DNA from 2 places in the Thalassolituus sp. UBA675 genome. Region 1 is predicted to be linked to the other one. Evidence: riboswitches for the same ligand, from Rfam matches in the RefSeq annotation. Region 1 holds a riboswitch; the other holds the start of a gene.
The links. Region 1 has a riboswitch for cobalamin ahead of B3007_RS06245 (TonB-dependent receptor domain-containing protein). Riboswitches for the same ligand answer to the same signal wherever they lie in the genome.
Positions count from the first base shown of each region.

Region 2: it holds a riboswitch for cobalamin, as region 1 does, so the genes downstream of both, B3007_RS10605 (ABC transporter ATP-binding protein) here and B3007_RS06245 (TonB-dependent receptor domain-containing protein) in region 1, are expected to answer to the same signal.

Region 1 covers NZ_DBNJ01000012.1:119,605-125,726, reverse strand. Annotated here, with positions in the region: gene B3007_RS06255 (transglycosylase SLT domain-containing protein) at 30-1,967, shown strand; gene grxD (Grx4 family monothiol glutaredoxin) at 2,074-2,394, shown strand; gene B3007_RS06245 (TonB-dependent receptor domain-containing protein) at 2,527-4,332, opposite strand; cobalamin riboswitch at 4,433-4,654, opposite strand; gene B3007_RS06240 (two-component system sensor histidine kinase NtrB) at 4,695-6,122, opposite strand, start outside.
Region 2 covers NZ_DBNJ01000025.1:91,440-97,561, reverse strand. Annotated here, with positions in the region: gene B3007_RS10620 (hypothetical protein) at 1-937, opposite strand, end outside; gene B3007_RS10615 (LPP20 family lipoprotein) at 1,012-1,587, opposite strand; gene B3007_RS10610 (FKBP-type peptidyl-prolyl cis-trans isomerase) at 1,700-2,182, opposite strand; cobalamin riboswitch at 2,283-2,434, shown strand; gene B3007_RS10605 (ABC transporter ATP-binding protein) at 2,579-3,469, shown strand; gene B3007_RS10600 (FecCD family ABC transporter permease) at 3,466-4,506, shown strand; gene cobT (nicotinate-nucleotide--dimethylbenzimidazole phosphoribosyltransferase) at 4,506-5,552, shown strand; gene B3007_RS10590 (adenosylcobinamide-GDP ribazoletransferase) at 5,549-6,122, shown strand, end outside.

The DNA of each region.
Region 1 (6,122 bases):
AATCTCTTTTCGGGGTCTTTGCGAAGCCGATGAGTAAAACGTATCTGCAAGTTGTCACTGGCCTGTTTCTGGGGCTACTCAGTATCACTGCGTCTGCGTTATCGGATGCGGAGTTCAGAACGTCTCTGGAAGCTGCTCGTCAGGGGCAGTGGAATAAGGTTTCTGAGAACGCATCGGATCATGTGCTCGCCCCTTATATTGAATACCATCGTATCAAGCGTAACCTGCCTGATGTATCTGCTGCGGATGTCAGAGCCTACGCTACTGAAAATGCGGATTCGCCTCTTTCACGCTGGATTGTACGCCATGCAACACTGACCTACGGTGCTGCCCGTAAATGGGACGAAGTTCTTTCTCTGAATGAATACGCACCGGCTGATGCCCCGGGGCGCTGCATTTATTACCGGGCGAAACTGATTAAAGATCAGGCGGCAGCTTTCGATGGCGGTCGTCAGTTGTGGCTTAGCGGAAGCTCGCGCCCTGAGCAATGCGATGACCTGTTCAAAGCCATGCTGAGCCGTGGCGAAATTAATGAGCAGGCGATCTGGCAGCGCGCTGTTCTGGCACTGCAGGCTGGTAACCGAAGCTTATCTGATTACCTGCTGCGTAAGTTGCCAGCAGAATGGAAGGTTGCCTCAAGTACTTTTCGCCAGTTGCGTTCGTCACCAGAGAGGCTCCTGACGCTGGATAAAACCTTTCCTGACGGCGTAGAGCGCAGTGATATGGGATACGCAGTGCTTGCTTATCTGGTGCGTCGCAAACCCGCGGACGTTGCCGAGCTTTATCCGCAACTGTCCGAAGCGGGAGTGCTGAGTGAAGCGCAGCTCGCGCGCCTCGGGAATATGTTAGCTGCCCGCAGTTACAAGTTCGATGCGGAGGAGCGTCCTGATATCGTCGACCAGCTCCTGTCCGACCTGGGCGATGGCAACCTTATTGGCCCCGTACTTCGTGAAGCGATCGCCCAGTCTGACTGGGACGCCGTGCTGGCCTGGACTGATAAAGTGCAGGGCAGTGAAAGAGAATCTGGATACCACATGTACTGGCGTGGTCGCGCACTGGAAGCGCTTGGGCAATCTGAAGCTGCTCATCACGCCTACACGAAAGCCGCCTCGGCCCGCGAATTTTATGGCTTTCTTGCAGCAGAAAAACTCGCTCTGCCTTATGAGCTGAAACAGACAAAGACCAGTCTGCAGGAAGGGCAGCTCGAAGCCGTTGCTGATTCACCAGCTATTGCCCGTATTCGTGCTCTCTGGGCTATCGGTGAAGAAGGGCTGGCGGCCGATGAATGGAATTTCACTCTGCTGCGTCATCCTTCTGATACGCCTGTGTATGCCGAGCTGGCGAAGCAGAATGGCTGGCCAGCATTGGCAGTGCAGGCGACGATTTCAGGACGCCACTGGAACTTGCTGGAGCATCGCTTCCCGCTGGCGTATCAGGATGAGTTCAGCCGTTGGGCAGAAGAGTATGACCTCGACCCTTCCTTGTTGATGTCAATCGCCCGGCGAGAGAGCGCCTTCAACCCTCATGCCCGCTCTCCTGTTGGTGCGCGCGGTCTGATGCAGATCATGCCGGCGACCGCGAAGCAGGTAGCCAGAGAGAAGAATCTGGTTTTACATGACGTCAATGAAGACCTGATGGACTATCGCACCAACATCCCGCTGGGCAGTTACTATGTTCGCTCTCTACTGGAGCGTTATCAGGGGAACCTGATTGCAGCTCTGGCCGGCTACAATGCTGGCCCACACAAGGTCGATCGCTGGCTGAAAGACGCGCCGGTGGCTTACGACCAGTTCATTGAAAGCATCCCGTATCGTGAGACCCGTGACTACGTCAAAGCCGTACTTGCATACCGCGTTATTTTCAGCAGTTTGAAAGGCAAAGAAGTAACGGCGGTCCTTGATCCTGACGAGCGTGTGTTTGCACAGCAGTTGTCGCAGGCTGAGACCTCCATCCCGGCCCGCAACTGATCTGGTGCCTGATCTGCGCTGGCAACTTCATACCTGAGCATCATGGTCGGGATTATGGTAGACTGCCGCCAGTTTCAGTTAATACGAACAGTGAGAGACAGACGCTATGGATATCATGCAGGTCATTAAAGATCAGATCGAAAACAACGACATCCTTCTGTACATGAAAGGTTCACCGAACCAGCCACTGTGTGGCTTCTCTGCCCGCACCGTACAAGCGGTTATGGATTGCGGTCAGAAGTTTGCGTACGTTGATGTGCTGTCTAACCAGGACATTCGTGCGAACCTGCCTAAATACGGCAACTGGCCGACTTTCCCGCAGCTGTGGGTAAAAGGTGAGCTGATCGGTGGTTGTGACATCGTCACTGAAATGTACGAAAAAGGTGAGCTGAAGACTCTGCTTGAAGAAGCGGCACCAGCTGAGTAAACACCGCTTACAGAGCCGGATATTTGATCCGGTATACGTAACGCAAATAAGCCCGCTTGATGCGGGCTTTTTTGTTTCTGGAATCCAAATCTAAACTAAATACCCGGGCGGACTGCCCGGGCGCTCATTGGATCAGAAACTATAGCGTCCAGTGAGCTGAGCATAGCGTCCCTGTGCTTCATAACCAGGTACAGTTTCGTACTCTCGATCGGTCAGGTTCTCGATGCGAGCAGTCAAACTGAAGTCCTGGAAAGCCTCCCAGGTTGCACTGAGGTTGAGCAGAACGAACGGAGCGATATAGCCGCCGGATCTCGATGGTGCCTGGCCTCGGTACTGGCTCTCAAGTGCACTCGATAGCTTGCCCGAAGTCCAACGTACATTGAGCTTGGTTGCACGAATTGGACGACGCTCAATCAGATTTCCAGTGTCTTGATTCCGAGCTTCGGTCCACTCTTGAATCAGCTCACTGTTCCACGCGTCATCCCAGTTCTGAGCCCAGGTTACGCTCGCAAAATTAACGTAGCTTTCACCTAGGTTAACTGGATAAAACGCACTGTTTGATACGATCTGATTGTTAAACAGGCTGCGCTGACCACTCACTGTGACAGAACCGCCAGCTGCAAAATTATCGTATGCGGCTGTGTAATCGACCGACCAGATGCGTGATGTTTCCGCCTTCAGATCTTCGTTTGAGTAATCGCCGAAGTCGCTTGCTGGATAGTAGAGGTCGTTAAACGTAGGAGCGCGGAAGGCTGTAGCCTGTCCGAAAGCCAGTTCCTGGTTGTCGGTCAGATAGAAGGCAACAGAGGTGTTAAACGAGCGGAAGCGGCCGTAGTTGCTGTTGTCGTCGATGCGAGCGCCAATTTCAGCGGCCAAGCTATCGCTGCTGTAACGAACTCCAAGTAATCCGCCATGGTTGCGCTCGTTGTCTGTGTCGTACTCAACAGGACGCGTGAGTAGTTTAACCAAGCGAGTATCAGCAGCAGCCAGCAGGCTGACATGTTCAGTCAGACCAATAAGGGCCGTGATTTCTGCAACATCTTTGCGGCTACCAAACAACTGAGCATCGCCGCTGCGAGTAACACCGTTACCGTAGTTCCAGCTACGATCGTAGCCTCGACCGGCTCTGGCATTCAGCAGCAGGCCGTCAGTATTCAATGTGTAGCCGAGGTTCATAGCGCGATTATCGAAGTCGGCTTCGTCAGTACCGCCAAAGCTGTTGTCGTAGTCGTAAGATCCGCGGTTCACCTGAGCATCAAAATTTACGCTCTGCTGTTCCGAGATTGCATAACCGACACCGGCATTCAGACCGTTACGCTCGTAGCCATCGCGATCATTCTCTGTGTCGTTATTAATGTCGTAACCAGCTGAACGATCATGGTTTAAATTCAGGTAGGTGTCGACATCGCCAAACTGGTGACGTGTACGCAGTGAGACAGCTTTCGTCTGGTTGGTGCCAACTGTTGCAGCCACTTCGTTCAGTGAGGTATCGAGACGTGTGATGATATTGATGACACCGGCTTGCGCATCCGCACCATATATAGCACTGCGGCTGCCTTTAATAATTTCGATACGTTCGATCTGCTCCAGCGCAATTAACTGGACTTCTGTGGTACCGGAAGTGGCACTTCCGACACGCTGCCCATTCACCAGAAATAGTACCTGCTTGCCATCGAGACCATTGATATAGAGGTTCGAAGAGTGAGGTACTCCTCCTGTTTTTGAAAACTGGAAGCCAGCTTTGCTCGCCAGTAAAGAGTACAGGTTGTTGGCACCTGACGTCTCTATATCGTCACGATCCACTACAACGATTTGTGCACTATTGATGGAAGGTGCTGCAATGCGGTTAGCGATAGTGACGACATCGTCCAGGGTGTTTTCTGCGTATGACACTGTGGCGGTCATTAGTACGGCCGCAGTAAGGAGTGATTTTTTCATCATGATTCCGAATGGTTTTAATGGGCAACCAGTCGGCGGGAAAGAATAGGCGAAGGAGAGCCCTGGAGCTCACTTAGCACCTGTATCGCCCACCGCAATACTGTTGGTTCGGATTCAGGCCGGTATCCGGGCTGACGACTGAAACCCTGAAGTTCAAAGGATTTCCGGCATTGATGCCTTCCCATGCTATGCACAGTGGCGTTGTATCAATACCTGGTCGATCACCGTTGCGGGGGCAGCGCTGGGTTTGTTGTGAAACTCACCAGTCTTCCCGTTTAACTTCTGTCTGGTGGACAGAGGCACCTGAATTGCGGTGGAGAGTACTCGTGGTGACCGGTTTGGTCAAGTTGAGGGCAGGTTGGTCATCCGTTTTCTTCGGCGGGAAGGCACAACACAAAGCAGGCTCCGCCAAGCGAACTGCGCTGATAACGGAGGCGCCCCTGATGGTGTGATGTAACGATAAAATACGATACCGACAGCCCCAGACCTGTGCCGTCTCCGACTTCTTTCGTTGTGTAGAAAGGCTCGAAAATATGCGGTGCGACATCCGCAGGGATGCCCGGCCCATTATCTTCAATTTCCAGGCAGGTCATGTTGTTCTGACGGCTGGCTTTGATTTTCACCTTAGGGTGCCAGCCATCGCCGCCATCGTATTCTTCCAGCGCCTGTTGAGCATTGCGCAGCAGGTTCAGCAGTACCTGCTCAATCTCACTCGGCACGCAGTGTATCTGGGCATCGCCTGCGGCCTTGTCGATATCTAGGTCTATATGTTTCAGTGACAGATCGTTGTGCGCGATGTTCAGGGTAGTGTTGATCAGTTCAGTGATACTGATGTCGCGCTTCTGAAGGTGATCATTACGTGAAAACTGCAGCATATTGGCGACGATGCGAGCCGCACGCTCACCGGCGTTCTGAATATGATTAAAAAACTGATCAATGCCCCTTCCAGTAAGGTACTGATTCAGAATCTCCATACTTAACCCGAGTTCGTCAGCAAGGCGCTGATTTGCCGCCAGCCCCGGATCAAGTCGGCGCCGGGTATTCTGTAAATTCTGAAGAATCGCCCCTAGCGGATTATTAATTTCGTGGGCCATGCCGGCAGCCAGCCCACCGACCGTCATCATTTTCTCGGTCTGTACCATAACTTCTTCCATGCGCTGGCGCTGTGATACATCGTCAATGCGTATAACAAGACGCGCCTGTTGACCGCTGGGCAAAGGATACGCGAGCACATCGGTGACCAGAATTTTGTCATCGAAGCGGATTTTTACCCGCTCAGATTTCACCAGATGGGGTGTTTCGCCGGGGTGCGTTGGCATCAGATTCAGCTTGCCCAACTCAGGTATCAGCTGCGCCAGAGGCAGGCCATTGAGTTGTGAATACTCCATGTTCAACCAGTCACCGGCCTGCTCGTTGCACTGCACGATCCGATTACGGGAATCAAGCGCGAACAGGGCGGTGGGCATGGAGTTCAGGATACCGTCGAGCAGTGTCTGAGTGTTTTTCAGCTGCACTTCAATACTACGGCGGACGGAGACCTCTTTCGCCAGGTTTTCGTTCATCTGGCGGGTTTCCGTCGATAATCGTGTTGCGCGTAAACGGGCATGTTCTGCTTGCTGATGAGCTGTTTTCAGGTGCTGAGTGCGTTGATTGCGGCGCCAGAAAAGATCGTTCAACGCCTCGATCAGGGGGTGAAGGTCAGGATCTCTGAGTTTCAGGGTAATGCGGCCATCGTCGTCGCGAGTGTTGGCTTCGCGAATGTCTTCAAGCAAATGCATGTAGGGGGTCTG
Region 2 (6,122 bases), on a different contig from region 1:
CTCCCGCCCCGTTGAAGCGTTCAGGCACTTTGAAGGCCACCGCACGTGACGCTGTCTCGTGTTGCTTGCCGTAGGTGTAGACCTTTCCTGCAATTCGTACATCACCATTGAGTGGCAAGGCGTAGTAGCGTTCACCACTGAGAGTAAAATACGTAACGCCATACACATCGTCGTCAGCAGGCATTAGCAGGTAAAGGCGGTCGTTGTAGGCAAGGCGGGCGTCATAGCCGAGTTTTACGAGCATAAACCAGCTCAACATAATGCGGCTGTCGGCATTTCTCGCTACGGCCTCAGAGTAGTCGGAGACAAGCCGTGCCGTTGCCCAGTCGCTCAGCGACAAAGACGTCTTAGTGGCATTGAGCTGCTCTAAGGCGGGTTTGAAATCACTCCGTGCTAACGCTTCCCACGCTGAGGCAATAGCGTCGGAGGAGGGCCTGGATGAAAATGCACGTGGCATGGCTTTGTTGTAGGGCAGGCGTAAAGCGTGACCATAAAAGTTAATACTGGCGGCAGGGCCTTTAATTTGCGGCTGGGGTGCCACTTTGACCGGCGTTTGCTCTGGCGTTGTGTTGTCGGGTTCGCGAGTCGGTGTCGGAACAGGCACACTTACGACTGGCGTAGGTTCGGTTGTTATGTCTTTTGGTTTTTCTTCAGGAGTATTAACAGGTGTATTAACAGGCGGTGCTTTGGGGATGTTTGTGGGTTTTGGGGCCTGATCTTCTTCCTCGCCTGACTCGGTATCGACCGGCTCCCAGCGCTGCTTCAGAAATCCGATAAAGGCTTTGTCGTTTTCGTCGAGATAGCTCTGAAATTCTTGCTGAGTCGTGGCGCGCCAGCGTTCGTAATCGCTCATACCTGGGTTCGCGACGACAGAAAGAGTAGCTGCGCTGGCGACGACACCGCTGGCTATCAGGGTGCAACGGATAAGATGTTTCATTGGATCTCCCCCAAAACAAAAAACCGGTACAGAGTTACCCCGGTACCGGTCTGGATATCATACGCTGAGCTGACTCAGTTCATGTTCAGCATTTCTTCGCGCATTTCGTCGAAAGACTTCTGAGCCTGAAACTTCTGCCACAGAGCTTTCTCGTTGTTCATTGAGGTTTTCAGGGCCTCTTCTGCCAACTGGTTAACGGTGTCGGCGTCGAGACCAACGAGAACCACCATGCCGCCGCTAGGCGTAGGCATCTGACGGAAGATCTTGCTGCCAGTCAGTGTCTGCTTGGTGATCTGTTTGGTTGTCACAGAGTTTACCTGATCAACTGTTTCGTCGTCCGCTGTACCCGTGGTTTCGGCGTACTGTTTGATCATGTTCTGAACTTCTACCTGCATGGTCTGAGCAAGTTCAACGCGCGCGGCAGTCGCTGCCATTTGCTTCATGAAGTTTGCGCCAGCGGCAGATTTATCGGCGTAACCGACGGCGGTCAGGTCGACGCCATCAACAGGGGCACCACAGACCCACGCAGGAGCAGGCTGCATGCTGCCATCGGCGAAGACACACTCAGCAACTTGAGGTGCCGGTTCGTTAGAAGAACACGCAACCAGCAGAGTGGCGGCAGCGGCAGTAAACAGGTGACGGATATTCATCCTTAATCTCCTACAGGTATTTTCAAAAGACTCGTTCGAGAATAGCCGAAGCAATATTAAAATACTACCGCACTCAGACGGCTACTCTCACCACTTGTGATCTGAGTCAGAATCAGTGCTGATGCCCGCCAATGCCGTGGGCGTGGCCGTGATCAAGCTCTTCTGCAGTCGCTGCACGAACGTCCAGAATCTCGACGTCAAAATGTAAGGTTTTTCCGGCAAATGGGTGATTAGTGTCAACGTCTGCCATGAAACGACCGACCTTTACGATGGTCACCTGACGCTCGCCCTGATCTGTGTGTACAGAAGCGACCATGCCTTTGCTCCATTTCTTTGAGCCCTGAAGGTGCTTGACTGGTACGCGCTGCACTGAACCTTCAACGCGGTGACCGTAGCCATTTTCTGGTGTTACAGTGATTTCGAGCTTGTCACCGGCCTGCTTGCCTTCGACAGCTTCTTCAAAGCCCGGGATCATGTTGTTGTGGCCCTGCAGGTAGGCAATCGGATCATGGCCCGCAGTGGACTCAATCTGTTTGCCATCGGCATCTTTAAGGGTGTAATGCAGCTGAACAACCGTATCTTTGGCGACAATCATGAGCGTTTCCGTAGTCTGTGTATGGTGTGGTTAACTGTGATCATTAAGGCGCGAAGTATCCGGTATCCGCGTGTTTACTGCAACGCTGGCGCCTCTGTGCGATAATCCACCCCTGTCCGGACTGGCAAATTTGTCTTGCCAGTCTCAGGAGGGGAACCCGGTGAAAATCCGGGGCTGTGCCCGCAACTGTAAACAGTGGCTTTTATCCGGTCGACTGTCAGCCAGATTGCCTCCCGGACGTGCAAACCAATTTCTATGATCGAGCGGGTTACTCGATGATGAGCTCTCTGTTCGGGCGGCTTAGGCTGCGTTCCCGAAGTGCGTCCATCATCCGTATTCCGCCCATAATGTGACGATTAGCGTGACAATATTTGTACCGATGCGCGGATACCGATGGTGAATCAGTCCTCACACAACAGCTACACCTCTGGCGATGCTGAACTCGCGCATATCGCTGTTGAGCACTTATCGCTGACTATCGGTGCGAAAGCTACGAACGCTATTCTGCGGGATATTTCGTTCGCTGTGGAATGCGGTAGCCTGGTTGGTATTGTCGGGCCGAATGGTGCAGGTAAATCGTCGTTACTCAGAGCAATCTATTGCCATCGCTACGATCAACCGGCCTCGCTGGCGGGGCAGGTGATGATTGCCGGGCACCCGGTACACCTGATGAGCAGACGCGAGCGAGCCTGTAAAATCGCGGTTGTGCTGCAGGAATCGGCACTGCCTTTCGAGGTGACCGTGCGCGAAGTTCTTGCAACCGGCCTGACGCCTCGTAAGCCACTGCTGTCGTTTACCAGCAAAGATGACACCCGGTTAATAGAAGGTATAGCAGCCGACCTCGATCTGACGCGTTTTATTGATCGTGATTTCGGTTCTCTTTCCGGTGGTGAGAAGCAACGGGTGTTGATCGCCCGGGCGCTGGTACAACAACCTCAGATTCTTCTTTTAGACGAACCCACCAACCACCTCGATATTCAGCACCAAATAGAGACGCTCAGTCTGGTCCGGTCATTGGGTGTTACGGTGCTTTTAACTATTCATGATCTGAACATGGCCGCGGCTTACTGCGATCAATTGCTGGTATTGAATAAAGGTCAGCTGGTGGCCAACGGTGAACCCTTCCAGGTGCTTACCAGCGAATTAATTCAGGATGTATTTCAGGTTGCCGCAGATGTTGCTGTGATCCGTAACACTTATACCCATGAACGCCGTATTCGTATTGCCTACGATATGCCTCCGAGTCGGACTATTGCTCCCGGATCAGCTGGAGAGCGCAGGGGATGAAAATGCCGTACGGGTTAACTGTTGCAATAACTTTTTCTGTGCTTTGCCTTTCGGTGATTGGTGCGGCGGCACAAGGCGCCTTTGATCTGTCGCTTCTGAATGTCTTTCAGGGCGTCATTATCTGTCCATGGACGAATGATTGTGCGTTGTCGCCGATCGAACAGCAGATTCTTACGGATATTCGCCTGCCGCGGATTTTTATGGCTTTACTAACGGGCGCTGGTCTGTCGATTACTGGCGCTATTCTGCAATCAGTAACCCGTAATCCGCTGGCTGATCCTTATTTATTTGGTATTTCATCCGGGGCCGCTCTAGGTGCGGTGCTGGCCATGTCTGCTTTCACTGGGGCCTTTTCTGGGTTTCTGGCGGCGACGGGCCTGAGTGTCGTATTTAACGTGGCCACCGGGGCGCTTGCGGGCGGAGCGCTGTCTGTTTTTCTGATGTTGACGCTTGCTGGGAAATCAGCGGTTCAGGTCGAAAAGCTGCTGCTTTCCGGGGTGGCAGTTTCTTTTATGCTCAGTGCATTTACCAGCCTTGTGATTTATTACTCAACGCCAGAAACTGCAGCCACATTATTGTTCTGGCTGATGGGCAGTTTTTCGGGCAGCAACTGGGCTGATCTTATTTTGCCTCTTTTGGCTGTGGTGCTTGGCAGTGGTCTGTTTTTCATATTTTCGCGCTGGCTCGTCGTGATGCAGCTGGGCGAAGAAAGTGCCGCTACGCTAGGTGTGCCTGTACATAAGTTGCGGTTGGGGATGTTGCTGGTGTGCTCGGCAGTAACGGCGATTCTGGTTGCAGAGGTCGGCGGCATCGGATTTGTTGGGTTGATGATTCCACATATTGTGAGGCTGCTCGTCGGCGGACAGTTACACCGGGTACTGCTGATGTCTCTGTTGGTTGGTGCGACCTTTATGATCTGCGTGGATGTCCTGGCTCACTCTTTACTTCAGGATCAGGTTCTGCCCGTTGGTATTGTGACATCCGCGCTCGGCAGTCTTTTCTTTTTTATTATTCTTAAGCAACGACAGAGTCGTTGATGGCAGGTGTTATGTTTTCCGTTTCTCCGGTGTCCCGCTCAAGGGATGCTGCCATTCAGCAGCGTATTGATATGAAAACCAAGCCGCCCGGCAGTCTGGGGCAGCTTGAATCATTAGCGGCTCAGCTGGCAGCGATCACCGGTGTCGAAAAGATCCGACTGCATAAGCCTGCCATGTTGGTATTTGCAGCAGATCATGGCATTGCAGAAGAGGGGGTGAGTATTGCGCCTCCTGCGGTGACGCAGCAGATGGTTAAGAATTTTATTAATGGCGGTGCGGCAGTGAACTGTTTCTGTCAGGTTGCCAGCATGGCTTTGTACGTTATTGATGCAGGCATCCTTAATGCCGTTGAGAGTAGCCGCGTTATAAATCAGCGCCTGGGAGCGGGCACTAAGAATATTGCTAAAGCGCCGGCAATGGCACGCGAAACCGCAGAATCAGGACTAGTACTGGGGGCTGAAATAGTGCGTCAGCGAATCGCAGAAAGCAGTAATGTTTTTGCGTTTGGTGAGATGGGAATTGGTAATACGTCGGCGGCATCGGCGGTGCTCGCTGCTATTCTTGGGCGTTCAGTAGAAGAGACTTGTGGTCGTGGTACAGGCATTGATGATGATGCCTTTGAACGCAAAAAATCGCTCATCGCTGAGGCACTCGAGCGTCATCAGTCGACGCCTGAACCTGACGATACGATGAATATTCTGGCTTCTCTCGGTGGCTTCGAAATTGTCCAGATCACCGGTGCTATGTTGGCCGCGGCTGAGAAGCAATGTGTCATTATGGTTGATGGATTTATCGCGTCAGTAGCGGCGCTGGCGGCGGTCAGAATAGCCCCGCAGGTACGGGATTATATGGTCTTCTGTCACCACTCAGAAGAGCAGGCTCACACTCTGATCCTGGAGGCTCTCGATGCTAAGCCGTTACTGGATCTTGGATTGCGACTGGGAGAAGGAACCGGCGCAGCGCTGGCGTACCCGCTATTGCAGTCGGCGCAGTCTTTTTACAATTACATGGCGAGCTTTGATGATGCAGGTGTCACTGCGGTATGAACAGGTTGAGTGAACAGCTGAACCTGTGGTGGATTGCCGTGGCCTTTTTTACGCGAATACCGGTACCGGCCTCGGTCGAGTTCAGTCAGGCGAGCCTTAACCGCGCCAGCCGTTATTTTCCGGCAGTTGGATGGCTGATCGGCGCTCTGTGTGCGACGGCTCTGTGGTTGTTGATGTTGGTCTTTCCTCAGAATGTTGCTGTCTTGATTTCCATTGCAATCAGCCTGCTGCTTACCGGTTGCTTTCATGAAGATGGTCTGGCAGACACCTGTGATGGGCTGGGCGGCGGATGGACCCGCGAGCAGAAGCTAAGCATTATGAAAGACTCCCGCATCGGCACGTACGGCGCTGCGGCTCTATGGGTGTCACTTACGCTGAAATTCGTTGTTTTATCCCAGTTGATCAACCCGGTTCTGGCACTTCTGGTCGCGCATCCTTTGAGTCGAATTATTCCGACAGTATTTATCGCTGCTATGTCTTATGTCTCTGACGTTGATACCTCAAAAGCCAAGCCTTTGGCTGAGTCAGGCTCGGGTGCGGATACGGCTATTGCGATAATCACAGGTTTAA